Regions from separate parts of the Pararhizobium qamdonense genome, predicted to be linked through region 2. Evidence: riboswitches for the same ligand, from Rfam matches in the RefSeq annotation. Region 2 holds a riboswitch; the other holds the start of a gene.
What was found. A riboswitch is a leader RNA that binds a small molecule or an ion and turns the genes downstream of it on or off. The one in region 2 is predicted to bind thiamine pyrophosphate.
Positions count from the first base shown of each region.

Region 1: linked by a shared signal. The riboswitch ahead of thiC (phosphomethylpyrimidine synthase ThiC) and the one ahead of thiB (thiamine ABC transporter substrate binding subunit) in region 2 are both predicted to bind thiamine pyrophosphate.

Region 1 is NZ_CP119566.1:3,960,639-3,976,606, reverse strand. Features, by position in the region: gene PYR65_RS19505 (thiamine phosphate synthase) at 1-155, opposite strand, end outside; gene PYR65_RS19500 (thiazole synthase) at 152-925, opposite strand; gene thiS (sulfur carrier protein ThiS) at 927-1,124, opposite strand; gene thiO (glycine oxidase ThiO) at 1,121-2,170, opposite strand; gene thiC (phosphomethylpyrimidine synthase ThiC) at 2,173-4,008, opposite strand; TPP riboswitch at 4,096-4,234, opposite strand; gene PYR65_RS19480 (GntR family transcriptional regulator) at 4,387-5,055, shown strand; partial or broken gene bioB (biotin synthase BioB) at 5,339-6,259, shown strand; gene PYR65_RS19470 (8-amino-7-oxononanoate synthase) at 6,256-7,401, shown strand; gene bioD (dethiobiotin synthase) at 7,398-8,033, shown strand; gene PYR65_RS19460 (adenosylmethionine--8-amino-7-oxononanoate transaminase) at 8,030-9,295, shown strand; gene PYR65_RS19455 (beta-ketoacyl-ACP synthase III) at 9,292-10,281, shown strand; gene PYR65_RS19450 (hypothetical protein) at 10,396-10,620, shown strand; gene PYR65_RS19445 (polysaccharide biosynthesis tyrosine autokinase) at 10,671-13,025, opposite strand; gene PYR65_RS19440 (UTP--glucose-1-phosphate uridylyltransferase) at 13,117-14,022, opposite strand; gene PYR65_RS19435 (glycosyltransferase family 2 protein) at 14,027-15,046, opposite strand; gene PYR65_RS19430 (glycosyltransferase) at 15,046-15,968, opposite strand, start outside.
Region 2 is NZ_CP119566.1:619,096-635,063, reverse strand. Features, by position in the region: gene PYR65_RS03090 (RNA polymerase factor sigma-32) at 1-820, shown strand, start outside; gene PYR65_RS03085 (sensor domain-containing diguanylate cyclase) at 1,303-2,775, shown strand; gene PYR65_RS03080 (APH(3'') family aminoglycoside O-phosphotransferase) at 2,974-3,774, shown strand; gene PYR65_RS03075 (M48 family metalloprotease) at 3,779-5,290, opposite strand; gene PYR65_RS03070 (thiamine ABC transporter ATP-binding protein) at 5,574-6,296, opposite strand; gene thiP (thiamine/thiamine pyrophosphate ABC transporter permease ThiP) at 6,283-7,920, opposite strand; gene thiB (thiamine ABC transporter substrate binding subunit) at 8,144-9,154, opposite strand; TPP riboswitch at 9,195-9,315, opposite strand; gene PYR65_RS03055 (DMT family transporter) at 9,440-10,336, opposite strand; gene PYR65_RS03050 (LysR family transcriptional regulator) at 10,497-11,384, shown strand; gene PYR65_RS03045 (MDR family MFS transporter) at 11,424-12,923, opposite strand; gene PYR65_RS03040 (MarR family winged helix-turn-helix transcriptional regulator) at 13,044-13,568, shown strand; gene PYR65_RS03035 (thiamine diphosphokinase) at 13,784-14,434, shown strand; gene PYR65_RS03030 (ABC-F family ATP-binding cassette domain-containing protein) at 14,437-15,968, shown strand, end outside.

The DNA.
Region 1 (15,968 bases), 1.0 Mb from region 2:
GCCGCACAAACCGTTTTCGCGCGGCGGATGGCATCGCGCAAGTCCGCATCGCTGCAGTCCTTCATCCGCAACTGCACCAGCTTGACGCCGAGCGGCACGAGGCGCTCGATCCATTCGGCGCTGTCGACGATCACGTAGAACGGGTCGAGCTTCATGAAAACACCGCCTTGCCGATGACCGGGGTGGATGGAACCGCCATGTCGCGTGGCTCCAGCATTCCGGCGTGAAAGGCCGAGCGCCCCGCATCGATCGCGCCGGTGAAGGCCGCAGCCATGGCGACGGGGTCGGCCGCACCGGCAACGGCTGTGTTGAGCAGAACAGCGTCGAAGCCGAGCTCCATCACGGTGGCGGCATGCGAGGGGCGGCCGATACCGGCATCGACGATGAGAGGCACATCGGGAAAGCTTGCCCGCAGGCTGCGCAGCGCTGGCAGATTGACCGGCCCCATGGCCGAGCCGATCGGCGCACACCACGGCATCAGTACCTGGCAGCCCGCCTCCAGCAATCGCTCCGCCACCACAAGATCATCTGTCGTATAGGGAAAAACCTTGAAACCGTCGCCGCTCAAAATGCGAGCCGCCTCCACCAGCGCAAAGACATCGGGCTGCAGCGTGTCGTGATGACCGATCACCTCGAGTTTGATCCAGTCGGTGGCAAAGACGTCGCGCGCCATTTTCGCAGTCAGCACCGCTTCGGAAACCGTGTGGCAGCCGGCGGTATTGGGCAGGACCCGGACGCCCAGCGCCCGGATCAGCTCGAAGAAGGCGCCGCCGGTGCGGCTGCCTGCGCTTTCCCGGCGCAGCGAGACAGTGACAATACCGGTTTTCGAGGCGCGGACGGCATCGGCCAGAATAGCGGGCGAGGGATAGCGCGCCGTGCCGAGCAGCAGGCGGGAGGATACGGTGGTGCCGTAGAGTTCAAACATATCAGCCTCCCTGCATCGGCGACAGGATCTCGACGCGGTCGCGGTCGCTGAGCACGAACCCAGTCCGCTCATCGCGGTGCACCAGTTCGCCGTTGACGGCCGTTGCCAGCCAGTCGCCCTCGTAGTCCAGAGACGTCAGAAGCTGGGACAGATCGGAAATGTCGGTTTGATGGTCTTCACCGTTGATTGTCAGTTTCATCGGCTTGCTCCCATGGGATTTTCGGATCGGCGATGGATGATCGCGGCCGGATCGAACGGCTTGACCGGCCGGATCGCGTTGGTTTTCGAGGTGGAGAAAATGTGCGCCGCAACCTCCTGCGCGAGCGATGGCGCAAGCAGAAAGCCATGCCGGTACAATCCGTTGACCGTTATCATGCCGTCCTTCTCCGAAAACCTCGGCAGGTTGTCGGGATAGCTCGGACGGACCCCGGCGCCGGTCTCGATGACACGCGCCTCGCCGAAGGCCGGGTGCAGCGCATAGGCGGCATTGAGCAGTTCCATCAGCGAGCGGGCGCTGACCGGTCCGCCATCGTTGCTTTCGATCATCGTCGCGCCGACCATGAAGCGGCCATCGCCGCGCGGCACGATATAGAGCGGAATGCGGGGATGCAGCAGGCGGACTGGGCGTGACAGCGTCACATCCGGTGTCTCCAGCACCAGCATTTCGCCCCGCACGCCGCGCAGGCCCGCCGATGTCCCGATGGCGCTGGCGCCTGTGCAATCGATTATGTGGTCGAAGCCATCGCCGGGAAAATCCTGCGCGGTGCCGAAATGGAAGATCACACCCATTGCCGCCAGTTTGCCGGAGAGCGCCGTGATCGCGCGCCTCGGATCCAGATGGGCTTCCTGCTTGAAGATAAGCGCCGTCCGGAACCGTCCGGCAAGGTCCGGCTCCAGCGTTTCGATCTCTTCGCCGTCCAGCCAGCCGAATTCCGATGTGCGGGCCGCAAAGCGTCTAAGTTCCGCCGTATCGCGCGGCGGCGCAACGACCAATGTGCCCTTGCGGACGACATGGCCGGGCAGTGCCGCGTCCCACCAGTCTGTCGATCTGCACCCCAGCGTCACCACTGTTTCCGGCGCGCTTTCGCGCTCGCACCAGGGTGCCAGCATGCCGCCGGCAAACCAGGAGGCGCCGCCGCCGGGTTTGGCTGCAATCTCGGCTACGGTGACGTCGATGCCGGCAATGGCAAGTTCATGGGCCACCGTGAGGCCGGCGACGCCGGCCCCCCTGATCAGCACGCGCATGGCTACTCTCCGGCCGTTACGATATTTCCATCCGGATCGAGCGGCATATAGAGCGCGCCGCCCGCCTGGAATTTTGCGGCCATCGCCTCCAGCCCCTCCTTCTGCGCCTCGGCGCGTATGTCGTGGGAAATCCGCATGGAGCAGAATTTCGGCCCGCACATCGAGCAGAAATGCGCCACTTTGTGAGCTTCCTTCGGCAGGGTCTCGTCATGGAAGGAGCGGGCCGTTTCCGGATCGAGCGACAGGTTGAACTGGTCCTCCCAGCGAAACTCGAAACGGGCCCGCGACAGCGCGTCGTCGCGCAGCTGGGCGGCGGGGTGCCCCTTGGCCAGATCGGCGGCATGGGCGGCGATCTTGTAGGTGATGACCCCGACCTTGACGTCGTTGCGATCGGGCAGTCCCAGATGCTCCTTCGGCGTGACATAGCAAAGCATCGCCGTGCCGAACCAGCCGATCATCGCAGCACCAATGCCCGAGGTGATATGGTCATAGCCGGGCGCGATATCGGTCGTCAGCGGCCCGAGCGTATAGAAGGGCGCCTCGCCGCAGACTTCCAGCTGCTTGTCCATGTTTTCCTTGATCTTGTGCATCGGCACATGGCCAGGGCCTTCGATCATCACCTGGCAGTCCTTGGCCCAGGCGATCTGAGTGAGTTCGCCCAGCGTTTCCAGTTCCGCAAACTGCGCGGCATCATTGGCATCGGCGATCGAGCCGGGCCGCAGCCCGTCCCCGAGCGAGAACGTCACGTCATAGGCGCGGGCGATGTCGCAGATCTCGTCGAAATGCTCGTAGAGAAAGCTCTCCTTGTGGTGATGAAGACACCACTTGGCCATGATCGAGCCGCCGCGCGAGACGATGCCGGTGACGCGATTGACGGTGAGCGGAATATAGGCGAGCCGCACGCCGGCATGGATGGTGAAATAATCGACGCCCTGTTCGGCCTGCTCGATCAGCGTATCGCGATAGACCTCCCAATTGAGATCCTCGGCTATGCCATTGACCTTTTCCAGCGCCTGATAAAGCGGCACGGTGCCGATCGGAACCGGCGAATTGCGGATGATCCACTCGCGGATATTGTGTATATTGCGGCCGGTCGACAGGTCCATGACGGTATCCGCACCCCAGCGCGTCGCCCAGACCATCTTCTCGACCTCTTCCGCCATCGACGAGGTGACGGCGGAGTTGCCGATATTGGCATTGATCTTCACCAGAAAGTTCCGGCCGATGATCATCGGTTCGGATTCGGGATGGTTGATATTGGCGGGGATGACGGCGCGGCCGCGGGCAATTTCCTGGCGGACGAATTCCGGGGTCACGTGATCGGGAATGCTGGCGCCGAAATTCTCGCCGTCGCGGATCAATGCACCGTTGGGCGGCTTGCGGCCGAGATTTTCGCGGATGGCGATATATTCCATTTCCGGTGTGATGATACCGGCGCGGGCATAGGCGATCTGGGTTACGGCCTTGCCGTTTCTGGCGCGCAGAGGCTGATTGCGGATCGGAAATTCCGGCGTCAGCCGCTCGCCGGCGGCAAAGCCGTTATCCTCCGGTTTGACATGGCGGCCGTCATAGGCCTCGACGTCGCCGCGTGCGGTGACCCAGTTTTGGCGCTGCCGGGGCAGGCCGGCATCGATCGAGACGAGATGCGCCGGATCCGTATAGGGGCCGGAGGGATCGTAGACGGACACGGGCGGTTCACCGGAGGTCGGGTGCACGGCAATTTCGCGCATGGGAACGCGGATATCCGGATAGAGTTCGCCGGGAATATGCACCTTGCGCGATGCCGGCAGCGGGCCAGTGGTGACTGTGGGGGTAATGTTCTGTGCGGCAATAGTCATGGTTGAGGCTCCAAAGTTGGAGACCCAGTCATCAGAGCCGGAATGATGAAAAGACGCCGACGCGAATCCGCGAACGGAATCCGAATCTCAGCAGCGCTTGCACCGTCCCTACGCCAGTATGAACTGGATCAGGTTCAACGGGTCACTGCGCTGCTTGAGGGTGGCAAAGCCACCTGTCATGCCAGCAGAATCTCAGCCCCTTGTCGGGACCCCCCTGGTGAATACGCCAATCTAGGCACAGTTTTGGACGAAGCGTCAAGGGCCGTTTGGCGCGGTAGCCGCCACGCAACCCGCTTGAACGGCCGCAAGACTGTGAAGATATCCAATGATTACAATCGCGCCCTCGACAGCGTCGCCCCGGCAAATTATCTATAAAACATGACCTCAGCGAGCGAAGACACGATTGCCAGCCGCATCAGCCGCATCCTTGCCGACAGGATCGTGACCGGACAATTGGACCCGGGCACGAAGCTGCGCCAGGACCATATTGCCGAGGAGTTCGGCACCAGTCATGTGCCCGTACGCGAGGCTTTCCGCCGGCTGGAAGCGCAGGGTCTGGCGGTCAGCGAGCCGCGCCGTGGCGTGCGGGTCGCCTCCTTCGATCTGAAGGAAGTGCGCGAAGTGGCGCAGATGCGCGCAGCCCTTGAGGTTCTGGCGCTTCGCCACGCGGCCCCGCATCTGACGGCCGCCATCCTCGACCAGGCCGAAGAGGCGACCGTTGCCGGCGACAATTCCCATGATGTCCGCTCCTGGGAGGAGGCAAACCGGCGCTTCCACACGCTGATTCTCACCCCTTGCGGCATGCCGCGCCTGTTGGCCGCCATCAGCGATCTGCATGCGGCCAGCGCCCGTTTCCTGTTCGCCAGCTGGCGGTCCGAATGGGAAGTGCGCACTGATCACGATCACCGCGCCATCCTGACATTTCTGCGCCAGGGCAATATCGAAAACGCCGCACCTGTTCTCGAACGTCATGTGCAGTGGATCGGCCAGAAACCCGTCCGCAACGCGTCTGGCGCCACGCGCGACGCCTTTGCGATCGTCGGCTGACGATTTTTTCCAGTTTTCTTTCTCGCTGATTTAACCAGCTTGCGGCGCGTGTTGCGGCCGCTCGACGGCGCGCGATGCGCGACTTTATCCGCCTCCAATCAAAAAGGCTCTTGCGATTTTCCACTCTTAGAGAAATTATAGATAATTATTATTTTTAATCTATTGAAGGATGCGTTGAATGCTGAGAGACGAAGATCCGACCGATTTCACGGCGGAAATGCCTGTTGAAGCCGGAGTTCACCCTGCAAACGGTTCAGGTAAACCGCGATTTTCACTCGACGATGCTAAAATTATCTATAATTTTCCATTCAACGATCTGCTCTTTCAGGCGCAGTCCGTTCACCGGCAAAATTTCGATCCCAATGCGGTCCAGATCAGCCGGCTTTTGTCGATCAAGACCGGCGGATGTGCCGAGGATTGCGGCTATTGCAGCCAGTCGGCGCGCTCGCCCACAGGGCTGAAGGCCTCCAGGCTGATGATGGTGGAAAAGGTGCTGGCGGAGGCCCGCAAGGCCAAGGCCGAAGGGGCCAGCCGCTATTGCATGGGGGCCGCCTGGCGCAGCCCCAAGGACCGCGACATGGACACGCTGGTGGATATGGTGGCAGGCGTGAAGGCGCTGGGGCTGGAAACCTGCATGACGCTCGGCATGCTGACGCCGGAGCAGGCCGGAACGTTGGCCGGCGCCGGGCTCGATTATTACAATCACAACATCGATACGTCGGAAGAATTCTATCCGCAGGTCATCACCACCCGCACCTTTGCCGACCGGCTGGAAACGCTGGCCAATGTCCGCGATGCCGGCATGAAGGTCTGCGCCGGCGGCATTCTCGGCATGGGCGAGACCACGGATGATCGCATCTCGATGCTGGTCACGCTCGCCAATCTGCCGGAGCCGCCGGAAAGCGTGCCGGTCAATATGCTGATCCCGATCCCCGGATCGCGGCTTGCCAATGCCGAACCGGTCGATCCGATCGAATTCGTCCGGACCATCGCGCTCGCCCGCATCCTGATGCCGCGCGCGCATGTGCGCCTCTCGGCCGGGCGCACCCAGATGAGCGACGAGATGCAGGCACTCTGTTTCTTCGCCGGCGCCAATTCGATCTTTTCCGGCGATACGCTGCTGACGGCGGACAATCCGGGCGAGGATCATGACACCGCCCTGTTTCGCCGTCTTGGCCTGAAGCCGATGGACCTGCCGCAATGATGTCTTCAGGGCTTACCCGCTACGAGACCACGCTGGCGGGCCTGGAGCGTAAGGGCAGGCGGCGTGTCCTGATCGACCGGGCCGGGGCCGATTTCAGTTCCAACGATTATCTGGCGCTGGCCGGATCGGAGCGTCTGGCTGCAGCGATTGCATCCGCCGTTCAGCGCGGCGTGCCGGCCGGTGCCGGTGGGTCGAGGCTTCTGCGCGGCAATCATCCGGAGCATGAGGCGCTGGAGGCGGAGGCCGCCGCGTTCTTTGCAGCCGAGCGTGTGCTTTATTTCGGCAGCGGTTATGCCGCCAACACCGCCCTGTTCTCCACCCTGCCGCAAAGGGGAGATCTCGTCATCTATGATGCGCTGGTGCACGCCAGTGCGCATGAGGGCATTCTGGCCGGCAAGGCGCAGGCGGTGGCCGCCGCCCATAACGATGCCGCATCCTTCGAACACGCGATTAAGCGCTGGCGGGCCAACGGCGGAACGGGCCATCCCTGGATCGCGGTTGAAAGCCTCTATTCGATGGATGGCGACCGCGCACCCTTGACGGCGCTTGCCGCAGTCGCTGAAAGGCATGACGGTTTCCTGGTGATCGACGAGGCGCATGCAACCGGCGTTTTCGGCCGGGATGGCCGCGGTTTTGCAGCGGACTTGAAAAACCGCGCCAATGTCATCGTGCTGCATACCTGCGGCAAGGCGCTCGGCGTGTCCGGTGCGTTGCTGGGTGCCAGTGCAGTACTCTGCGATTATCTCGTCAACCGGGCACGCGGTTTCATCTATTCCACTGCACCATCGCCATTGATGGCGGCAGCGGTTCGCCAAGCCTTGGCGATGCTCGTGGACGAGCCGCAGCGCCGTACCGATTTCGACACGTTGCGCCGTTTTGCCAATAGTGAACTGACAGAAAAACTCGGCGTCGCCGGCAGCGGATCGCAAATCCTGCCGGTGCTGATCGGCGATAACAGCCGGGCCGTGCGGATTGCCGCGCGCATGCGAGAGGCAGGCTTTGATATCCGCGCTATCCGGCCGCCAACGGTGCCGGAGGGCACCGCAAGGCTGCGGATCGCCATCACGCTGAATGTCGATCGGGCAACGATATCCCGCATGTTCACCAGGCTGGCAGCCATTATTAATGAGGAAAAACCATGATGCGCTTCGTGGTGACGGGTACCGATACCGGCATCGGCAAGACGATCTTTTCGGCTGCCCTGGCGTCAGCACTTGGCGGTTCCTACTGGAAACCGGTGCAATCAGGGCTGGACGAGGAGACCGACAGCCAGGCCGTCCACCGGCTCGGCCGCCTGCCGCCAGAGCGTATCTTCCCGGAAGCCTACCGTTTGCGCACACCGGCTTCGCCGCATCTCGCCGCGCGGATCGATCATGTGGCGATCGGCACCTCACAATTGACCCCACCTTTGACGGACGCGCCGCTCGTCATCGAGGGTGCCGGCGGCTTGCTGGTGCCGCTCACGGAAACGGAGGTCTTTGCCGATGTCTTCGCACGCTGGCAGATCCCGGTCATCCTTTGCGCCCGCACCGGGCTCGGCACGATCAACCACACGCTGCTGTCGCTCGAAGCACTGCGCCACCGCGCCATTCCGGTTTTCGGCATTGCCTTCATCGGCGATGAACAGACGGAAACCCAACGGATCATCGCGTCGATGGGGCAGGACCGCATTCTCGGCCGCCTGCCACGTCTCGATCCGTTGACGCCGGAAAACCTCAGTCAGGCCTTTCTGGAAAACTTCCCGCTGTCCTCGTTCACCGGGAGCACGCCATGAACTCGCCCGTCTGGCACCCCTTCACCCAGCATGCACTCGAACCGGCGATGCGGCGGATCGTCGAGACCGGCGGCGCCTGCCTGATCGATGACGGCGGATCGCGCATTCTCGATGCCATTTCCTCCTGGTGGGTGATCACGCATGGCCACCGCCATCCAGCGATCATGGCGGCGATCCAGGCCGCATGCGACCGCTACGACCAGATCATTTTTGCCGAATATACCCATGAACCGGCCGAGGAACTGGCGCACGGCCTGTTGCGGATCGCTCCGCCGGGGCTTGCGCATGTGTTTTATTCCGACAGCGGATCGACCTGCGTCGAAGTCGCGCTGAAAATGGCGCTCGGCTTCTTCCACAATTCCGGCACCCCGCGCCGGCGCATCTGCGTTCTGGAACACGGTTATCACGGCGACACGATCGGAACGATGTCGGCCGGGCAACGCGGCGTCTTCAACGCTGCCTATGAGCCGATGCTGTTCGGCGTCGACCGCCTGCCGTTTCCGCATGCTGGCCATGAGCAGGAGACGCTGGATGCCTTCGAGCGGTTCTGCGCTTCCGGCGACGTCGCGGCCCTGCTGATCGAGCCGCTCATCCTCGGGGCAGGCGGCATGCTCATCTATTCACCAGACGTCCTCACCGCGCTGAAACGCATCGCCGAACGGCACGGCACGCTGCTGATCGCCGATGAGGTGATGACCGGCTGGGGCCGCACCGGCAGCGTCTTTGCCTGCGAACAGGCCGGGTTGGCGCCCGATATTCTGTGCACATCCAAAGGCTTGACCGGTGGCACCCTGCCGCTTGCCGCTACCCTTTGCACGGCCGAAATCTTCCAGGCGCATCTGTCGGGCGACCGCCGCAAGACGTTTTTTCATTCCAGTTCCTACACCGCCAATCCGATTGCCTGCGCCGCCGCCGTCGCCAATCTGGCCGTCTGGGAAAACGAACCGGTGCGCGAACGCATCGGCGCATTGGAGGCCATGCAGGCCGAACGCTTGCAGCACTTTGAGGCGGATCCCCGCTTTGGCAATGTCCGCCGGATCGGCACGATCACGGCCCTGGATCTCACGGTGCAGAGCGCGGGCTATCTGGCAGATGTCGGGCCGAAGCTGAGAGCGTTCTTCCGCGAGAGAAGACTGCTGATCCGGCCGCTCGGCAATATCCTCTATCTGATGCCACCCTATTGCGTGACGGCAGGCGAACTCGACCGCGCCTATGATGCGATCGACGAGGCAGCGGACTGGTTTACGGCGGGACGCCTGTGAGGCGCGTGCGTTCCTCCCGCCTTGCCGGTTTCGGCCATAGCGTGCCGGGTCGCTGTGTCGAAAATGCCGAGATCGAGGCGAGGCTCGGCCTTGAGCCGGGATGGATCGAACGCCGGACCGGCATCCGGAGCCGCTATTGGGCTGGGCCTGGCGATACGCTGTCTGCGCTTGCGGCACGGGCGGGGGAGGCGGCGATCGGCAATGCGGGCGTCGATCGTGCGGATATCGCGCTGACGCTGCTTGCCACCTCGACACCCGATCATCTGCTTCCGCCGTCAGCGCCGCTGCTCGCCCATCATCTCGGATTGGCCAATTCCGGTGCCGTCGATCTCGCCGGGGCCTGTTCCGGCTTTCTCTATGCGCTGACGCTCGCCGATGGTTTCGTGCGTACGCAAGGGCGGCCGGTGCTGGTGGTTGCCGCCAATATTCTGAGCCGCCGCATCAATCCCGTCGAGCGGGCAAGCTCGGTCCTGTTCGCCGACGCTGCCGGCGCAGTTGTCCTCATGCCGTCCGAAGACGAGGATACCGGATTGCTGGGCGTCGATCTCGCCGCCGACGGCAGCCGCTATGACCTCATTTCTATCCCCGCCGGCGGCAGCAGTCGTCCCTTTGCAGCCGGTATCGCGGCAGAACAGTGCCTGATGACGATGCGCGACGGGCGCGACATGTTCACCCAGGCTGTCCGGATGATGAGCGATTGCGCCCGCCGGGCTCTGGACCATGCAGAGATCGGCGCCATGGAGATCGACCGGTTCGTTCCGCATCAGGCCAACGCCCGGATCTTCGATGCCGTCTGCAGCGATCTCGGGATCGCACCGGAAAGAACTGTCCGCACGATCGATACCTATGGAAACTCGTCTGCGGCAACGATTCCGTTGTCGCTCTCGCTTGCCCATCAGGCCTCTCCATTCGTATCCGGGGAGAAATTGCTGTTGACGGCTGCTGGTGCCGGATTGACGGGCGGCGCCTGCGTCATCGGTATGTAAGTATAAACTTACGTTATATCATCCGTGATCAGGCGATTTCGCGCACCTGTATCAGTTGCGCCGCACCATCATCTTTGGTAAATTTTGTGTAAAGATTGATGGAGCCATCATCCCATGTCGGGCATTACGCAGCGTTTCGAAAGTTACATGAGAAACGGCATGGGTGGCTGGGCGCGGTCTCAGCCGGTTTTCATCCGGGCGCGGCTGTTCCTGCCGTGCTTTGTGGAATATCTGTTGGTCTATGCGCTTACGGCCCTTGCCATCGTGGCCGTGGTTATACTCATGGCGCTTGTGGCCATCTTCCGGCTGGACGCGGAGCGCCAGCCCGGCCTGCGCTGAAAAAATCGTCAGCGCAAGCGTTGAAGCTCCCGTATCTGGGCCTTCAACATCTAGGCCTTCAACGGTTTCTCGATATAGTAGCTTTCATAGCTCTTGCGGTATTTTTCCGCCGCGCCGAAATCGCTGTATTTCCCAAGCTCGTCCATATCCGTCTTGTTGAGCATCACACCGAGGATCTTGGCGTTGAATTGCGGATCGGAATTCAACACGTCGCGGACCAGGCGGGCAGGGGTCTTGCCCCATTCGATCACCATCAGGAACCCGTCGGCAAAGGGCGAGAACGCCTTGGCATCGATGACCGGCGCCAGCGGCGCCAGATCGACGATGACATAATCGAAATTCTTGCGGGCATTGGCAATCAGGGTTTCCATGCCCTGCGAGGCCAGCAGCTCGTTGGTGTGGTAGAGATGTTCGCGCGGCGCGATCGGCAGGATTGCCAGCCGCGTCTGCGGATCGACCCTCAAGCCGGCGGTCCAGTCCTCTTCACCCAGAACGGCTTCCACCAGTCCGGTTTTCGGCGCCGGCGAAATCATCCGGCTGATGGCCGGATTACGGATATCGGCATCAATCAGCAATGTCCGCTTGCCGCTGGCGGCCAGAAGCCCGGCAAAATTCGCAGCAATGGTCGATTTGCCCTCGCCAGGCAGCGCCGAGACGACGCCGATCACCCGGTTGGGGCGTCCCTGAAGGATCACGTCACTGGCAAGCTTGGCATTGCGCAACGTTTCGGCAAATGCCGATCGCGGCGCATCGACGGCAATCCGGGTCATGCGCGTCAGCGGCATGTCGGCTTCCGGCGGCTGCCCGGCCTTGTCCGCTTCCGGTTTGGAAAGCCGCTCGCGCGTCTTGCTCCACATGCTCACCGTCTTCTTGCCGATCAGCGGCAGGTAGCCCAGCGATTTATGGCCAAGGACGGAGCGGATATCTTCTTCCAGCCGGAAGAACCGCTCGCGAAACTCCTGAAGGCCGGCAATGACGGCGCCCAGCATGAAGCCGAGCACGATGGACAGCGCCAGCACCATCGTCCGCTTCGGGCTGGAGGGCGAGACGGGAACGCCGGCATCCGAAATGATGCGGGCCTTTGCGATCGGGAACGAGCGCTGTTGGGCGGCCTCCTCGAAGCGTCCGAGATAGGATTCGTAGAGCGTCTTCAGCGCGGTCGCGCGCTGTTCCAGCCCGCGCAGTTGGACGAGCGACCGGTTGGCCTGCGAATTGTTGCCGACCACGCCTTCGATACTCTTGCGCAGAGATGCCTCGCGCGATTTGGCGACTTCCATTTCGTTGCGGTAGCTGCCGGTGATCTGCTGCAGCTCCCTGAAGATCTGGCCGGCCAGTTCCGTCTTTTCCGCTCTTAGACTCACGGCCTGGGGGTGATCGGCGCTGAAATTCTGGGTCACGGCCTGTTCGCGCTTGCTGACGGCAAGGTAGCGCGTGCGCAAATCCTGGATGACCGAATTGTCGGTCTGGTTGGACGAAATCGTTGCATTGTTGACGGCGTTTTCAGCGCCCTGATCGATGATCGACTGAAACTGGTTGTAGCGGGCCGACGCGCTGGCGCTATCGGCCTGCGCGACGATCAGCTGGCTGTTGAGGTCGGAGAGCTGCTGTTCCGACATCAACTCGCCGCGCGTCGACGTGAGCCCGTTTTCCGCCTTGAATTTCTCCGCCTCAAGCGAGGCCGCCTGCGCGCGCTGGCCAAGGTCGGTCAGGCGTTCCTGCAGCCAGACCGAAGCGCGCTCGGTGGCATCGAAATTGGCGTTCAGCTGGTCGGTCAGATAAGCATTGGCATAGGCGCGGGTAATGGTCGCGGCCAATTTCGGATCGGTCGATTTGTAGGAAACGGCAACGACCGAGCTGCGTGCCACCCGCTCGACCGTCAGCCCTTGCTGGATATAGGCGGCGGCCGTTTCCCGCTTACCGTTGCGCGCCGCCGCTTCCGAAATTTCCGGCCGGGAACCAAAGAGGCCGGTCACAGATTTGACCGCCCCTTTCACCATCGACATCAAGGACTGCGGCGGATTGAGAACGGTCTCGTTCTCACCGAGATTTTCCGCATCGGTGACGCGCAGCGCCAGTTCGCCGGATTTCAGAATTTCGACCGCGCTGGAAAGCTGGGTGTCTGCCTGCTGGGCGCTCTGCGGCGAGGGGGCTTCCTCCGCATATTTGGACAGGTTTTCGTCAAGCAGAATCTGCGTTTGCGAGGTATAGACCGGCGTTGCAAACAGGAGATAGAGCCCGCCGAGCAGGAAGCAGAGGAGAACGCAGACGGCAACGACCCTTGAACGGCGAAGCGCGATTGCGGTCAGCCGGTTCAGATCGATGAACGTGTCGGACTCATCGCTTTTCAGCGATGGGACTGTGTTCAACGGAAGAGGTCTCTGATTCATGGGCCGTCTGGTCTCCAGGTCTATGTGTGTGGCCGGTTCTCACCCCAAAAGGCGGCAGGGGTGAGACCGGATTTTTCGGCGGCATCAAGCCGTTGAGAAGCTAGGATTTTCAGGCAGCCCGCATGGCCTGCTCGTGCGACAGAACCATCTCGCGAACGGACTCGAACACGAGATTGCCGATATCGGCCCGCGCCAGCGCGAAGGCGACGTTAGCCTCGATAAAGCCCTGCTTGGAGCCGCAATCAAAGGTCCGGCCTTCATAGGGATGCGCGTGGAACGGCTGGTCGGCCGACAGGCGCAGCATGCCGTCGGTCAGCTGGATCTCGTTGCCGGCGCCGCGCTGCTGATGCGCCAAAATCGAGAAGATTTCCGGCTGAAGGATATAGCGGCCGTTGAGATAAAAGGTGGACGGTGCCTCGGCAACCGGCGGCTTTTCCACCATCGCGGTCACTTCGAACCCGTGCCGGGTTTTCTCGCCCATGCCGACGATGCCGTATTTCGGCGTGTCCTCGATGGCGCATTGTTCGACGGCGACGACATTGCCGCCGACATCGTTATAGAGGTCCGTCAGACCGGCCATGCAGCCGCGCGCGCCGTAGGAGATCATGTCGGGCAAAAGCAGCGCAAACGGCTCGTCGCCGATCAGGTCGCGGGCGCACCAGACCGCGTGGCCAAGGCCAAGCGGCGCCTGCTGGCGGGTGAAGCTGACGGAGCCTGCGGTCGGCAGCATGCGCGCGAGTTCCGAAAGCTGGGCATCCTTGCCCGAGCGCGTCAAGGACGAGATCAACTCCGGCACATCGTCGAAATGGTCTTCGATCGCCTGCTTGTTACGGCCGGTGACGAAGACGATATGCTCGATGCCGGCCTGCATGGCTTCCTCGACGGCATATTGCACGACCGGTCTATCGACGATGGTCAGCATTTCCTTCGGCATGGCCTTGGTCGCGGGCAGAAACCGCGTGCCGTTGCCGGCGACGGGAATAACGGCTTTGCGAACGGGTCTGATAGGAGCCATAGAACTATCCTTTGCTCTTGTGCGGGCGATTGCCCGGGGTGGTTCCATTCATCCTTTTCGGCGGGGAACCAAAAGGCTGAATAACAGTGAACGGCGCGATCAGGCGCCGCAGTCTGACGGCAATGGGCATGCGCAGATGCCGGACTGCCGCCGGATTCTTCCACGCGGTCTTCACCGCGCCGGACAGGGAGCCTGCCTTGATCTGATCGACCAGGATGATGAAGGCGCGCGCATCTTCCATGCTGCGGTGACGCTCGCTCTGTGCCGCGATCGATGCCGCATCCAACCGGTTATTCTTCAGGAATGCGGCGTCCGCAGCCAGCATTGCATCGACCTGATGCAGCTTCAGCACGCGCGAGATCGATCCGCTGCGGATGTAATAGGTATAACCGGCGGCAGGATCGACGGCGCAGCGCCCGCCCTTCGCCAGGGCCGAAGCCAAAAGCAGGTAGTCCTCGCCGATCGGCAGGCTTTCGTCGAAGCGCAGCCCATGCTCCTCAAGCAGGCGGCGCTCGAAGACCGGCTTCATATAGCCGTAATTGTGCTCGGACTTGAACAGCACGTTGGAGCCGATGAAGGCTGGAAGCGTCAGCGTTTCAAGCGCTGCCAGATGCGCCGCGTCAAACATCCGCCTGACCGGCCCGTCCAGCGGCACGACATCGACATTATCGACGACGATCTGCGCGTTCGAGGCTTTCGCCCGCGCGATCATCCGCGCCGTGCGATCCGGTGATACCGCATCGTCGGAATCCAGAATGACGATCCAGTCGCCGCGCGCAGCCGCAAGCCCGGCATTGCGCGCCCCACCGGGGCCACGGTTCTTGTCGAGCCGGATCAGCCTGACGCGTGGATCGGTATAGGCATCGACGATCGAGGCGGTGTCATCCGGCGAGCAGTCGTCGATGACGATAATCTCGACATTGACGCCGGTCTGGGCAAGCGCGCTGTCAATGGCGCGCTCGATCGTGTCCTGCGCCTTGAACGCCGCGATGATGAACGTTGCCTGTGGTTGCTGCTGTTGCATCAGGACGTCCTTGCCTTAGCTGCGCCATACTGCTCGATCTCCCGGATGCCGAGGAGCCCGACGACGGCGCCGGCATGCAGGCACGCGCGCAGGAAATGGCGGTTGCGGCGAACGGGCGAAAAAAAGAAGAGGGCGGCGGCCAGCGCACAGACGCCACATTTGGCTGCAGCGAGCGTGAGCGGGCGGATCTTGCCGGCAATACCAGTCCCTGCATCCAGCAACCGGCCATGGGTCTGGCCGAACCGGAACTTGCGCTTGGCAAGCCAGGAAAAGTCGGCGCGTTTGGCCGGCACCGGCTCTTCGGCCCAGGCCTGCGGCGCATAGGCAATCTGTCCGCCCATCCGGTGCATATGGGTAAAGAACTCGGTGTCCTCGCCGCCACTGCGGCCAAGCGCCAGACTGAAGCGGCGCCCGGCCAGCGAAGGAGCGGCCAGCCGCAGAAGCACATTGCAGGTATAGCCGGTGATTATCCGCTCGCCGACCCAGACGGGGAATGTCGAGTGAAAGTCACCACGCTGCATCCAGCCCGGCGCCTCGCGTGCATAGATCGCCTTGACCGGGCCGAGCACCGCATCGGCAGCGGTCGCCTGCGCCGTCCCGATCAGCTCAGTGATCCAGTCCTCGCTCGCCGTCTCGTCATCGTCGATAAAGGCCAGGAAATCTCCCGTGGCATTGTCGAGGCAGGCATTGCGGGCAATCGAGATATTGGACGATGGGCAATGCACGTAGACGATGCGGTGCGGCACGGAAGCGCGCAGACTGTCCACGCAGCCTTTGGCGCTCGGGGTGTCGTCATTATCGGCAACGATGATGCGGATATCCACATTGCCGGGAACGTTCAGCTTTGCCAGCGAGCGCAGCGTCTGTTCCAGCTCCGGGCGCCGGTAGGTGCAGACGCCGATATCGATACGGATGCGATCCA
Region 2 (15,968 bases):
GGCACCCTATCTCGCACGGGATGAGGAACATGCGTTGGCCTTGGCCTGGAAAGACCACCAGGACCAGGATGCCCGCAACAAGATCGCCATGGCGCATATGCGCCTGGTGATTTCCATGGCCTCCAAGTTCCGCAATTTCGGCCTGCCGATGAGCGATCTCGTCCAAGAAGGCCATATCGGCCTTCTGGAAGCCGCAGCCCGGTTCGAGCCGAGCCGCGACGTCCGCTTCTCCACCTATGCCAGCTGGTGGATCCGTGCCTCGATGCAGGATTATGTGCTGCGCAACTGGTCGATCGTGCGCGGCGGCACCTCGTCGGCGCAAAAAGCCCTGTTCTTCAATCTGCGCCGCCTGCGCGCCAAGCTCGCCCAGGGCGACCGCCAGCTAACGGCGCGCGCCGTGCATGAGGAAATCGCCGTGGCGCTCGGCGTCAGCCTTGCTGATGTGCAGACCATGGACGCGCGCCTCTCCGGCAATGACGCATCGCTGCAGGCGCCGATTTCATCCTCTGGTGAATCCGACGGCGGCGAGCGCCTCGACCTTCTCGCCTGCGACGCCCCCCTGCCCGACGAGCAGGTCTCCGACATGATCGACAGCGAGCGCCGCCGCACCTGGCTCAGCCACGCGCTTTGCCAGCTGAACGAGCGCGAGATGAAGATCATCAGCGCCAGGCGTCTCTGCGAAGACAGCGCCACGCTGGAAGAACTCGGCGCCGACCTCGGCATCTCCAAGGAACGCGTCCGCCAGATCGAAACCCGCGCCCTGGAAAAGCTGAAAGTAGCCCTGGTCGCCGAAGCCCCGGTGCTGGCCATGCGCCACTAGACAACGCGGCGCTCACCGCCAAGAGACAAAGCGGCGCTCACCGCCAAGCGTGAGCGCACCTACGGCGCGGTGAAAGCTCCCCACCCTCCGTCATCCTCGCCCCTGTGGCGGGGATACAGTGATCCGACGTCCGTCGGGTCAAAAGACTATTTCAGATCAATGACTTGGCTGGCTTGAGTCTAGTTGTGAGCTTGCCCTGGATCCAAGGGGAGAAGGAAAGGGAGAATTTAGCAAACCGTTCAGTTTCCAGCATAAGCTGCAGGAAAGTTAGAAAATAGCCTTTCGGTAATCTCAACCCCTCCTCTGCCGGGTAAGGCTATTCAACCCGAGCTGTAAGGGCCAAATTCGGCCACAACGCACTCCCACCCTCAAATGTTGTGATGCAGCAATCAAGACGCGGTTTACCTTTCGCGGGTAAGACTGTGGATACGCATATCTCTGCCGGTTGCACATCTTTAACCGGCTCGCTTTCAGGTGGCACAATGCAAGACACATTCGAGTCCAGCGTCTTCAATCTTGCGCCGATTGCCATGTGGATTGAGGATTTCAGCGAGGTCAAATCGCTGTTCGATATCTGGCGATCACAGGGGATCACCGATATCCGTACCTTCCTGCGCGACGACGTTTCGCGTATCGCGCAATGCTCCACGCTGATCTGCGTTATCGATGTCAACCGGAAGACGCTCGAGCTCTTCGAGGCCGATGACGTCGATCATCTTCGCGCCGGTGTGGCGCAGATCTTCCGCGACGACATGCTCGAAACCCATATCAACGAACTGGCCGACCTCTTCGACGGAAAGCTGGCGTTTTCCAGCACCACCGTCAACTACACGCTTTCAGGCCGCCGGCTCGATATTCAGCTTCGTGGCGCCGTCATGCCGGGCCATGAGGGCTCGCTTGCCAAGATATTGCTGACCACCGAAGACATTACCGCGCGCGAAGATGCGCGCCGGGCCGAGATCACACAGAGGCTCTATGCCGAAGGCATTTTCGAGCATTCGCCGGTCTCGCTGTGGATCGAGGATTTCAGCCGCATCAAGACGTTGATCGAGGATATCCGCGCCCGCGGCATCGTCGATTTCCGCACCTTCATGGATGTCCATCCGGAATTCGTCACGCAGTGCATGAGCGAAATCCGCGTCATCGACGTCAACCAGGCCACGCTCGACCTCTTCTGCGCATCAGACCGCATGACGCTGCTGCAGCGGCTCAGCGACATCTTCCGGGGCGACATGGAAAAGCCGTTCCGCGAGCAGCTGATCGAACTTTGGAACGGCAACCTATTCCACCACCGCGAAGTCATCAACTATGCGCTGGATGGGTCGGAGCGGCACATTCTGCTGCATTTTTCGGTCTTCCCCGGCCGCGAACACGACTGGGCCCGCGTCCAGGTCGCGCTCACCGATATCACCGCGCGCAAGAAGGCCGAGGCCTATCTCGAATATCTCGGCAAGCACGATGTGCTCACCAAGCTCTACAACCGCGCCTTCTATGCCGAGGAGATCAACCGGCTGGAGCGCAAGTCGCTGCGCCCGATTTCGGCGATCATCATCGATCTCAACGGGCTGAAAGAAGCCAATGATCAGCTCGGCCATGATGCCGGCGATGCCCTGTTGCGCCGGTTCGGCGAAATCCTCAATGGCGCGGTGTCACAGCCCAACCATGCAGCCCGCATCGGCGGCGACGAATTCGCCGTCCTCTTGCCGGGCGCTGACAACAAGGCAGCGGCCGCGATCATGGACACGATCAACGAGCTCCTGAAGATCAACAACCAGTTCTACTCGAGCGCGCCGCTCACCATGTCCTTCGGCGTCGCCACCAGCGAACAGGGCGAATCCATGGAATCCCTCGTCCAGCGCGCCGACACGCTGATGTACGAGCACAAGCGTGCATTTTACGCCGCCAGGGGCACCTTGAGCGCAAGCGGCAGCCGCATTGCACGCCGGACCTCATAACCGCAATACTCCGGCATCTCGAAGGCAAACGTTAACAAAGACCCAAGCTCCGGGTCTCAGCTTTAAATGTAGATAACAGCATTCCCCCTCTCGCCCGCAGCCTGTCGCACGGCTTTGCACGCATGGCATTGATCCTCAAACGGAGCATTCCTAAATCAAAGACCTTCCTCGGAAGCCTTCGCTCAGGACATTCCCGCCATGCCGCTTCACCTCCCGTCTTTCCTGCCTTCAAGCGCCGGATGGCAGCCCGTCAGCCATGGTGAATCCGGCGATGCCGTTTTTCGCAGCGATGATGCAAACCGTTATGCGAAAATTGCCGGCCCCGCCCGCCGGAAAGCGCTGGCGCAAGAGCGGCGGCGGGTCGAATGGCTGTCAAAGACCAACATTGGCGCGCCGCGCGTGCTGGACTGGATCGAAAACGACGATGGCGCAGCCCTTATCCTCTCGGCGGTTCCCGGTATTCCCGCAAGCGCGCTTCCGGCAGCAGACCTGTTGAAAGCCTGGCCATCGATGGCCGAAACGTTGAAAGCCCTGCACGGCCTGCCGGTAGCGTCCTGCCCCTTTTCCCGCCGCCTTGCTGACATGGTGGCGACCGCGCGCGATGTTGTCGGCCGTAATGCCGTCAATCCGGAGTTCCTCTCCCCGCAAGACAAAGGCCGTCCGCCTGCAGGACTTCTCGCCGAGATCGAGACGGAGGCGCCGCAGCGGCTTGAGCAGGAAAAGGCTGATCTCGTGATCTGCCACGGCGACGCCTGTATGCCGAATTTCATGGTCGATCCTGAGACCCTGCGATGCACCGGCCTCATCGATCTCGGCCGTCTCGGCCTTGCCGATCGCCATGCCGACTTTGCGCTGATGCTGGCCAATGCGCGGGAAAGCTGGGAGACCAGAGAGCAGGCCGAAAGCGCCCGGCAGATCCTGTTCGGCATTAACGGCCTGACGGAGGACGACGGCCGCCTCGGCTTCTATCTCCGGCTCGACCCGCTGACCTGGGGCTGAGCCCTCATTCCGAAATGATCTTCACCCTGTCGCCGGGCTTCACCGTCGAGGTCACCTGCATGGCATTGATCAGGCGGAAGAGGTCGAGCTTGCGGTCGGTGCCCATCATCCGGGCCGACAGCGTTGCCAGCGTATCGCCGGGCCGTGCGGTGACGACACGGATACGCAACGGTTTCAACGCCGCCGCTTCCTGTGGTGTCATGCGGCGGAAGGAGGTTCGCAGCACGTTGGCGGTTGGCTCCAAACTCGGTGCGCCCTTCGGCACGGCGGTGAGGAAACGGTAGATCTGCGTGTCGATGCGGATCACGGTCACGTCGAAATCCCAGCGCTCGGCCGATGCCCGCGCCGTTGCCGCCTCCAGCCCGTTGATCTCCACGGCGCGGATCGTGTCCGGTTGCAGGCCGGTTACCCAGCCGCTGGCAATATAATCGGTCAGGCTGCGCTTCTGGCCATCGGCCACGCCGTCGAACCGGACCGCCGTCTCATCCGGCCCGGTCGCCAGCACCGCTTCCGCCTTGTTGTCGATCTGGAAGCCTGCGGGCACGTCAAAGCGGATGCCGAGCTTGCCATGCAGGAATGTCTGGCCGCGCACATAGCCTTCCTGCGGGCTGTCGCCATAGAGCAGGCCGTCGATACCGGCGAGATAATAGTCACGGCCCCGGTCGCCCACGGCCCCTTCCGCCCCAAAGGCGCGGGCATGGCGGCGGGCGAGATCGACGCGCTGCGGCGCGCTCGGATGGCTCGACAGGAAGTCCAGGCTCTGGTCGCTGTCGGGATCGACCGAGGAGAAACGGCTATAGGCCGCCATCGAATCCAGGAAACGCGCCGCCGCATAGGGGTCGTAGCCGGCTTCGCCGAGCATGCGCACGCCGATCACATCAGCCTGCAATTCCTGATTGCGCGAAAAGGCCGCCAGCCGCAGTTTGCCGCGCGCCAAGGCCTGCTTGCCCGCCAGATCGCTCGACAGAACTTCGGACACGACGCGGCTGGCAATGACCTCCGCCTCTTCACGCTGCTGGCGCTCGATGCCGTGGTTGGCGGTGACATGCGCCATTTCATGGGAGAGCACGGCAGCCACTTCCGAAGCATCATTGGCGAGCGCCAGGAGACCGCGCGTCACGTAGAGATAGCCGCCCGGCAGCGCAAAGGCGTTGATGGCGGGGGAATTGAGGATGGTGATCCGGTAGGACTGGTTCGGATTTTCCGAAACCGCCGTCAGCGCGCCGGTGATACGGGCAACCAGGCGCTCGGTCTTTTCATCCTGATATTCGCCGCCATAGCTTGCGACGATGCGCGGATGTTCGCGCGCGCCGACCTGCGCACGCGGGTCGTTCTTCTGCACTTCCTCGACGATTTGCGGATTGGAGGATGGCGAAACCTTGGGCTCGTAGGTCTGTTCGATCACCGATTGGCAGGACGACAGCAGCATGCAACCCAGGAGCGCTGCGACGGCGCGTGAAGACACGCCGGCGCCTGCGCGCGTTACCCGCCTTTGCGTGCCTGTCGTTGTGCTCATCGCCTCAGCTCATTTCCAGTCTTCAAGCCAGCCGTGCAAACCGTTCAGGCCCTCGCACGCGTGCAAATTCAGTATTCATTACAGCCGTATAAATAGGTCCGGCGGCCGCTACGGCAATGACCTGCTGTAGCCTTTCGCGCCATATATGCCTAGCTTACCAGCACAGAAATAGTTTCCCCGTGATATCCCGGCCACGCCGCCCATAACAGGGTGGCGCGGGACATCGAAATCGCCGTCGCACAGGCTATCGTTCAAATTGTGGCAAGAGCATCGCAGGCGATGCTCACCGTCCGAGAAAGCGGTCGACAGCCGCAAGGCCGGAATGCGCCAGAAACTGCGCCTTCGGCTCGTGCAGAATGATGCGGCCCTTGTCGAGAAAGAGCACGCTGTCGGCCATCATCCGGACATCGTCGGGATGATGGGTAATGACCAGGATCGTGTGGCCTTCCTGCCGGTGCAGATCGAGAAGCAGATCGATCATCCCGGCGCGCAAGCCGGGATCGAGCGCTGCAAACGGCTCGTCGAGCAGAAGCACCGGCTTGCGGCGCACCAGAGCGCGCGCAAGCGCCACGCGCTGGCGCTCGCCCCCCGATAATGTCGGCGGCAAACGCTTGCCGAAACCGTCGAGCCCGACGCGGATGAGCGCGCTCGCGATCTTTGCCTTTTCCTTGAGGCCAAGCTTCAGCGCCGGATCGATGCCGAGACCGATATTGGTAGCGACGTCGAGATGGGCAAACAGGTTATGCTCCTGGAAGATCACCGAGACCGGCCGCTCCGCCGGATCGCGCCCGTCCACATCTTCTCCTAGAATATCAACCCTGCCCGCATCCGGCGTCTCGAACCCGGCAATCACATTGAGCAGCGTCGATTTGCCGGACCCGGATGCGCCGGTAACGGCCACGATCTCACCCTTGCCGATAGCGCAATCGAACTGCAACTGCGTTGCCCCGAACCGCACCCGCACATCGCTGAGGCGAACCGCAATAGTCGTATCAGGCGGCGGCATTTTTTCTCCTGTCAGCATCGGCGCGCGGCGTCCCGGCGATCGTCAGCACCAGGCAGACGAGGCCGAGAAACAGCGCCAGCCCGGCCGCATCGGTCGAGCGGTATCCGGCCATACGGCTATAGAGCAGCCAGGGCAAGGTCACCATATCCTGCGAGCCAAACAGCGCCACCGCGCCAAGATCGCCCAGCGACAGAGCGCAGGCAAAGGACAGGGCCATCATCAGCGGCCTGCGCAAGCCCGGCCAGTCGATCAGCCGCAAACGGTGCCAGCTGCCAAGGCCGAGGCTGACGGCAAGCCTGCCGGTGCGCGCCGCATGGGTGGCCATGGCCGGCTCCAGCACGCGGTAGACGAAAGGTAGCGCCATCAGCGCATTGATCAGGATAACCAGGAGCGGCGCAAACCGGGCGACATCGCCGAGCGGCCGCAACAGGAGGAACCAGCCGGCCCCCAGAACCACGGGCGGCACCAGAAGCACCAGCGACGAACTGGCAAAGATGCCGGCCGCCAGCCCGCGTTGCACCAAGGCAGGCCGCCGTGGCGACAGCGCTGCCTGCCGCGCCCGGATCATCACGGCCGCCGACAGGACGCAAAGCAGGCCGGAGGTGAGCGCGATGACGACGCTGGTAAGCAAGGCCCGCTGCACCATCGGATCGCTGGCAAGCCGGACAAGGTCGGAGCGCAGACCCGAGGCGACAACGGACCCAAGCGGCAGGACGAGGAACAGGACAGCCAGCGCGATCACCAGTCCGTCGGCCACCCGCTGAAACCCGCGGCGCCCATCGAACCGGCGCACCCGGCGCCCGCCGCCATGGCCGTCATCAACAGCCGGCGTCATCAGCCGTATTGCAACCAGAAGCGTTGCGGTCACCGAAATCTGCAGCAGCGACAGGGCGATGGCGCGCGGCGGATCGAAATCGAACCGCAGCGCCTGGTAGATCGCCACCTCGATCGTGCTGGCCGCAGGCCCGCCGCCAAGCGTCAGGACCAGGGTAAAGCTGGTGGCGCAGAGCATGAAGATCAGCCCGGCGATCCCCGGCAACAGTCCCCGGATCGCCGGCCATTCGATGAAACGGAAAATCGACAGCGGCCGCATACCGAGATTGGCCCCGGCAAGCCAATATTCGCCGGGAATACGCTCCAGCCCGCCCAGCATCAGCCGCGCGGCCAAGGGCATGTTGAAGAAGACATGCGCAACGAGAATGCCCGACAGGCCATAGATGCTGACGGGTTGATCAAGCCCCAAAGCCACCAGCCCCGTGTTCAAAACCCCCTGCCGCCCCCAGATCCCGATCAGCCCGAGCGCCGCCACCAGCGCCGGCAACCCAAGCGGCAGCGCCATCAGCCGGATGATCCAGACCCGGCCGGGAAAATCCACCTGCCGGGCCAACGCAAGCGCCACGGGAATGGCAAAGGCAATGGAAAGCACCGTGGACAGCGTCGCCTGCAACAGCGTGAACCGGGCCACACGCCAGACATAGGCATCAAACAGCGCCCCATCACGGGCGGATCCCGGCTCGTCAAACGCCAGAAGCGCAGCCGCCGCCAGGCAAACGAACAGCACGATGCCCCCAAGGCAAAGCGCCCCGGCGGTCAATGTCCATCGACGTTCAATACGGCCGATCATCATGGCTTTATATCGTTTACAGCCGGCGCCTCGCTCCCTCTTCTCCCCAGCGGGGAGAAGGTGGCCCGCAGGGCCGGATGAGGGGGCCGAAGGCACCATTGTCTCGCTCCGGCTTCGCCGGAGCCCCCCTCATCGCCTCGCATCCGCTCGGCACTTCTCCCCGCTGGGGAGAAGAGGAAACCCTTTCCGTGCGGCCACGATCCAGCGATCATCTCTGGCGCTGTCAATTCCGGCTCATCGCCGCCAGCCACTCATCGATCCAAGCCTTGCGATTGGCCGCCACCGCGTCCGAAGACATCAAAAACGTCTTTTCCGGCGTCACCAGCTTGCCGAAAGCCTCCGGCAACGGCTCCCTGGTGGCGGCAACAGGCATCATCCAATTGGTCGTCGGGATGATCGACTGGAACTCTGGCCCCGTAACAAAGGAGAGGAACTGTTTGGCGAGCGCCGGATCCTTGGCAGCCTTGGTGATGCCAGCCACTTCGATCTGGATGTAATGCCCCTCGGAAAACGCGGCCGCCTGATAGCGGTCGGTGTTTTCGGCCACCATGTGATAGGCCGGCGAGGTCGTATAGGACAGGACCATCGGCGCCTCGCCCTTGGTGAACAGGCCGTAGGCTTCCGACCAGCCGGGGGTGACGGTCAGCACGCGGTTCTTGAGTTTCGCCCAGGCGGCAGGCGCCTCCGCACCATAGACTGACTTTACCCACAACAGCAGTCCGAGGCCCGGCGTCGAAGTGCGCGGGTCCTCGATGACGATCTTCTGGTCCGGATCGCCCTCGACCAGCTCCTTCAGGCTCTTGGGCGGCTGTTTCATCACCTGCGTGTCGTAGATCACGGCGAAATGGCCGTAGTCATAGGGCACGAACGTATCGTCGGAAAACCCGCCGGGCACCTTGATGGCGGAGGTATCGATGCCATGCGGCGCAAAGAAGCCGGTCGCCTTGGCCTCGGAGACCAGATTGGTATCGAGCCCGAGCACGATATCCGCCTTGGAAGAGGCGCCCTCGAGCTTCAGCCGGGTTAGAAGCTCGACGCCATCGGCAACGCTGACATAGGAAAGCTTGCAGCCGCAGGTCTTCTCGAACGCTTCCGCCACCTTGGCGCCGGGGCCCCATTCGCTGGTGAAGCTCTCATAGGTATAGACCGTTAGCACCTTGTCTTGCGAAAGCGCCGGAAACGGCGCAGCAAACACAGCCAAAGCCCCGATAAATGAAATGATCGCCTTGCGCATCCGCGCCTCCTTATAAATCCAAAAATTGGGAATAGGGCGCTGGAATGTGCCGTCTAATCCCTCCGCCGGTACAAACCGGATCAGGTTCTTCGGGTTGGCTTTGAAAAAGCCTCTCAGCCAAACGTTCTCATAAAGAACGGCCGGCACCCCGTTAGAGCAGGAGGAGGTTTAGCCCTGCGTGAAATGCTTGGCAAGGGGGCAGCATTGGGAGCGCGGCGTCATCGAAGGGCTCAAAGCAGATATACGCAGCCTCGGCGGTTCGTCAAAACCACAGACTTCACGTCGTCACCCGCGCGATGTCATCCACACGCCGGCCAGCGTCACCGCCAACCCGGCAAACATTGCAGCCGTCAGGGGTTCTGAAAACAGCATCCAGGCCCAGAGCATCGTCACGGGCGGGCTGAGATAGATCGCCGCGCTGACTTTCGCCACCGGAAACAGCCGCAGACTGGTATAGTAGACGGCATAGGCGAGGAATGTCGAAATCAGAACCAGCCAGATCATCCCGATTGCGAAATCGCGGCTCATCGGTGGCGCCAGGCTGCCCTGCGTCCACGCACACAGGCCGAAGAGAACCGACCCCATCAGGGTCTGGATGCAGAGGCTCTGATGAACCGGCATATGCTGCGTCCTGCGGCGCCGGTGCAAAACCGAGGCGACGGCGAATATCAGCATGGAACCGGCGGTCAGCCCGTAGGCCCAGGCTGGAGCCGTGCCGAAACTGAGGCTGTCGAAAGACACGATTAAGACACCAATGACGGCAATCGCCGTGCCCAGCCATTGCCGCCGCGTCAGCCGTTCGCCGAGAACCGGTTGGGACAGGGCGGCGATCGCCAGTGGCAACAGGTCGGCGATCAGCGCGACCAGCCCCGTTGGCACCTTCTGCTCAATGGCGAGTGCAAAGCCGCCGAGATACAGGAATACGGACATGATGCCGAACAGGGCCTGATCTCTGATCGCACGCCAGGATAGTCGGGGACCGATCGCCAGGGCGAAAGGCAGAAGGATCAGCCCGGAAAGCAGCGTCCGCCAGAACAGCAGAAGCATGACGCTTGCCTCCTGGTTTGCATACCGGATGCCCACGAAACCCGAACTCCATCCGATGATCAGCAACGTGGCGAGCAATGGCCATAGCAAAGGGTGGCGATTGACGGTGACGGAAGACGGGGAGATGCCGGACATGAGATGCTCTGCTGCGAGAAAGATGACTGATCCATAGGGGGATCGAGCAAAACCTGCACATGACAAATTTCGATGACAATATGACTTTACGCATATTCATGTCATGCGCCGCATCTTTTGTGATAGACCGTTTGTGGAAGTGATGAGAACGGAGATGGCCATGAACGAACTCAACAGCCGCCGGCTGGAGATCGACGCATTGCGGGCGCTTGCCGCGATCCGCCAACATGGCGGCATTACCCGGGCAGCCGCCGCTCTGGGGCTCTCGCAATCTGCCGTCAGCCACAAGATCAAGAGGCTGGAAATCAGTCTCGACTGCGAGTTGCTGTGCCGCAAGTCCACAGGTCCGGCGTTCACGGCGGCGGGCGATGACCTGCTCGACTATGCCAGCCGTATCCTCGGCCTGCACGACGAGGCTTTGCTCAGCCTGTCGAAGACCCCGCTGGCGGGGCGGCTTGCCCTCGGCCTCACCGAAGACACGGCGTGTACGGACCTTGCCCGGATTCTCGGGCGGTTTCGCCGTCTGCATCCGAATGTTGCGGTGCGCACCAAGGTGCGCATGAGCCTTGTCCTGCGTGCCATGCTTGAGCGTGGCGAACTCGATGCGGCCATCATCCAGGTCTTCGACCACGAGGTACGATCCGCCGACGTCGTGCTCTACCGTGAAGGGCTGCACTGGGTGAAGCATCCGGATCTGGCGCTCCCGCAGGACGGCCCGATCCCGTTTCTCTCGTTTGATGACGAGTGCTTCTACCGGCAGTGGGCGCTCGACATCGGTCAGGACGATGCTGTTCTCGAAACCATCTTCGAATGTTCCAGTGCTGCCGGGATCGTCTCGGCCGTCAACGCGGCCATGGGGGTGGCCCTGTTGAGTGACCGCCATATCAGGGGAGAGATGCATATCGTCACTGAGCGGCTTCCCCGGCCGCCATCCCTGACCTATGTCGTGCGCCGCGCACGGAAATCACGAAACCCGGCGCTCGACAGTCTGGTCGGCGAAATCGAACGGGACACCACCCGCCACGGAGGCCTTGCCCTCGCCGGCTGACGGCAATTCCCGTTTCTGTCCAGGAATCGCCTTCCGCCGTCAAACCGGCTTTTGCGGCAGCCGCACTGCCTTCAGGCTGATCGCCGCAATCAGCGCGATCAACGCGATGCCGCCAGCCGTCAAGAACAGCGGCAGGAAAGCGGCCGTATAGCTCTCAGCCACCAGCTGGCGCGTTGCCTCCGGCAGCGTCGAAATCACCAGCGGCGTCAGTTTCTCGATGTCCTCGATCCCTGGGATCGCGGTCGTTCCCCGCGCCAGGCCCGCTGCGATGATGGCGCCATAGATCGAGATGGCGATCGAGGCGCCGCCCATGCGCGACAGGGTGACGGCGCCGGTGGCCGCCCCGACATCGCCACGCGCGGCAATATTCTGCACCGCGACGATCGGCACCTGCTGGCCAAAGCCGATGCCGATGCCATGCAGCGCCATGATCGCGCAGATGATGTAGAGCGGCGTGCCCGGCTGGATCTGCGTGAAGATCAGGAGCGACATGACGGTCAGGCTGGCGCTGAGGATGGCAAACGGCTTGTAACGGCCCGAGCGTGAAATCAGCCGTCCCGCCGTCAGCGAACCGCACACGATGCCGCCGGTCAGCATGATGAACAGCATGCCGGCGATCGACGGCGTCAATCCGGTCGTCGTCTGCAGGTACAGCGCGAAATAATTGACCATGCCGATGCCGACGGCGCCGCTCGCCAGCGAAATCACCAGCATGAGACTGAAGGTCGGGTTGCGGAACAGCGTCAGCGGCACGATCGGCTCCGGCGCGCGGCGCTCGACGAACACCCAGGTCGCCGCGCACACCGCGCCCAGCACAACAATCGCCAGGCTGCCCAATGAAAACAGCGATCCGAACAGCTCGGCGCCATCGCCGAGAAGCACGACGCAGGTCACGGCGGCAGCCAGAAGCAGCGCCCCGGCATAATCGATGGTCGGACGGCGCGTCGGGCGGCGATAGGGCAAGAAGAAGAACAGGCCGGTCAGCACCGCAATGCCGATCGGAATATTGATGAGAAAGATCGAACGCCAGCCGAACAAGTCGCTCATCGTGCCGCCAAGCACCGGGCCGACGGCGCCCGACGCCATCAGCACCAGGCTGGAATAGCTCTGGTAGCGCGCCCGCTCGCGCGGCTCGAACAGGTCGGCATTGATCGAGAAGATCGACACCATGATGCCGCCGCCGCCGAGCCCCTGCAGCACGCGCGCCGCAATCAGCGTGTTCATCGACACCGCAAGCCCGCAGGCGATCGAGCCCAGCGTGAAGATCGTCACCGCAGCCAGCATCACATATTTGCGGCCAAAGAGGTCGCCGAGCTTGCCATAGAGCGGCATGACGGCGCAGGTGGCCAGAAGATAGGCCGAGCCGATCCAGCCGAACCGCTCCATCTGCCCGAACTCGCCGACAATGGTCGGCAGCGCCGTCGCCACGATCTGGTTGTCCAGGGTCGCCATGAACAAAGCCGTCATCAGGAAGAAGAAAAGCGTCAGGCGAAGGGCCGGGTTCGAGACCAGCGGCGCCGGGGTGACATGCATGTCCATGAGGGATATCCGGTTGCGTTGGGCAATTTATGTGCTGTTAGCATATAATTGTCAACAGCACATTTGTGCCATTAGCATATTCATGCTTTATGAAGCACGCGTGTTTTGCTAGGATGAGCCATGGATCACGGACATTTACCCTTGGAATGCACCGCTGAGACCGGAGACCCGGAGACCAGCCGCCTGCGGATCAGCCAATCGATGGGGCGCTGGCGCACCATGATCGGACGGCGGGTGCTTGCGCGCCTTGCCATCAGCAATGTCGCCCCGAGCCTTGAAATCACCCATCTCGACGTCCTCGACAGCATCCGGCGGGCCGAGCCGGAGGGCGAGGTGACCGTCGGGATCATCGCCGAGATGATGCGCATCGACCCCTCGCGCGCCAGCCGCATCGTCGGCGAAATGGTCACCCGTGGCGCGCTCCGCCGCGAAGCCTCTCAGGCCGACGCCCGCCGGATCATCGTCGTCATGACCGACACGGGACAACAGCTGATGGCCGAAATCCAGTCCGTCAAACGCAGCGTCATCGACAGCGTGCTGGCAGACTGGCCCGAAGACGACGTCGCCACCTTCTCCCACCTCTTCGACCGCTTCGTCACCTCCTTCGAACAGGTCTGCACCACCCGCGAAAAGAATACGGTTTAATTCCCGTCACGCCCCGCGCACTCCCCCTTCTCCCCCCGGGGAGAAGTGCCGAGCAAAGCGAGGCGATGAGGGGGCGGCAAGGCACATTCGGATCCGTCGCCCCCTCATCCAACACCTTGCGCCACCGTCTCCCCGCCGGGAGAAGGGAACCATCGCCACCAAATCCACGCCCGCCCCTTCCCCTCCTCCCCCTGTTTACGCTATGGCCTTGCGCCATGAGCAAACAGGCTTTCGTAATCTTGATGGGCGGCCCGCTGACGCCGACGGGCAGGCTGGCAGCCCAGCTATCCGGCGCCCGCGTGATTGCGGCCGATGGCGGCATGCGCCATGCGAGCGCGCTTGGCCTGACGCCCGAACTCTGGGTCGGCGATTTCGATTCCACGCCGCAATCCCTGATCGACGCATGGCCGGAGGTTGCCCGCGAGCCCTATCCCGCCGCCAAGAATGAGACCGACGGTGAAATCGCCGTCGCCACCGCCCTGGAACGCGGCGCGCAAAAACTCGTGCTGGCCGGTGCGCTCGGCGGCGAGCGCAGCGACCATGCCTTCATGCACCTGCTTTATGCGGCGAGACTTGCCGAGGACGGCATCGAGGTGCTGCTGACGTCGGGCGAGGAGGAAGCCTATCCGCTCTTGCCCGGCAGCGTCGAGATCGGCCTGCCGAAGGGCAGCCTGTTTTCCATCCTCGGGCTCGATACGCTGACCGGCCTCTCCATTACCGGTGCCCGCTATCCGCTCACCGATTTCCATCTGCCGTTCGGCTCCTCGCGCACCGTTTCCAACGTCGCCGAAGGCACCGTCCGCGTCACCCTTTCCTCCGGCCGGGCGCTGATCCTTGCCCGTCCCCAAGACTTTTCGGGAGCCTGACCATGGCACCACCCATTTTGAAACTCGACAATATCTTCCTGTCCTTCGGCGGCACGCCGCTGCTTGCCGGCGCCAATCTGCAGGTGGAGCCGGGCGACCGCATCTGCCTGGTCGGCCGCAACGGCTCGGGCAAATCGACCCTGATGAAGATGGCGGCCGGCCTTGCCGAACCTCAGTCCGGCGATATCTTCCGCCATCCCTCCACCACCATCCGCTATCTGCACCAGGCGCCCGATTTCGACGGTTTCGACAGCGTGCGCGCCTATGCCGAGGCCGGCCTTGGCCCCAGCGACGATCCCTACCGCGTCGCCTATCTCCTGGAACATCTCGGCCTCACCGGCGACGAGGACCCCGCGCAGCTGTCGGGCGGCGAATCCCGCCGCGCGGCGCTCGCCCGCGTCATGGCGCCCGAGCCCGATATCCTGCTTCTCGACGAGCCGACAAACCATCTCGATCTTCCCACCATCGAGTGGCTGGAAGGCGAGCTGATCAAGAGCCGCTCGGCGCTTGTGGTCATCTCGCATGACCGGCGCTTCCTCGAAAAGGTTTCCAATTCCACCGTCTGGCTCGATCGCGGCCAGTCGCGCCGCCTCAACCAGGGCTTTGCCTTCTTCGAGGCCTGGCGCGATAAGGTGCTGGAGGAAGAAGAGATCGAACAGCACAAGCTCGGCAAGGAGATCGAGCGCGAGGAACATTGGCTGCGCTATGGCGTGACGGCACGGCGCAAGCGCAACATGCGCCGCCTCGGCGCGCTGCAGGACCTGCGCGCCAAGCATCGCGGCCATAACGGCCCGCAAGGCTCGGTCCAGGCGACCGTGTCGGACGCCCGCGAATCCGGCAAGCTGGTGATCGAGGCCGACCAGATCACCAAGACCTATGGCGAGCGCACCATCGTCGCCCCCTTCTCGATCCGCGTCCATCGCAGCGATTGCATCGGCCTCGTCGGCCCGAACGGTGCCGGCAAGACCACGCTCTTGAAGATGCTCACCGGCCAGATCAAGCCCGACAGCGGCTGGGTCAAGCTCGGAACCAACCTCGAGATCGCCACGCTCGACCAGCGCCGCGAGGACCTGAACCTTGAGGACACGCTGGCGCATTACCTTACCGACGGGCGCGGCGACAACCTGCTCGTCAATGGCGAGCAGCGCCATGTCACCGGCTATATGAAGGAATTCCTGTTCCAGCCCGAACAGGCGCGCACCCCGATCAAAAACCTCTCCGGCGGCGAGCGCGCCCGCCTGATGCTCGCCCGCATCCTGTCGCGCCCGACCAACCTCCTGATCCTCGACGAACCGACCAACGACCTCGATATCGAGACGCTCGACCTGCTCCAGGAAATCGTTGCGGGCTTTCCCGGCACTGTCATCCTGGTCTCCCACGACCGCGACTTCCTCGACCGTACCGTCACCTCGACCATCGCACCCGCCAATCCCGACGCCCCCGACGGCCGCTGGATCGAATATGCCGGCGGCTATTCCGACATGATGGCGCAGCGCAAGGGTGCTGCCGACGAAAAGAAGCGCGCCGACAAAGC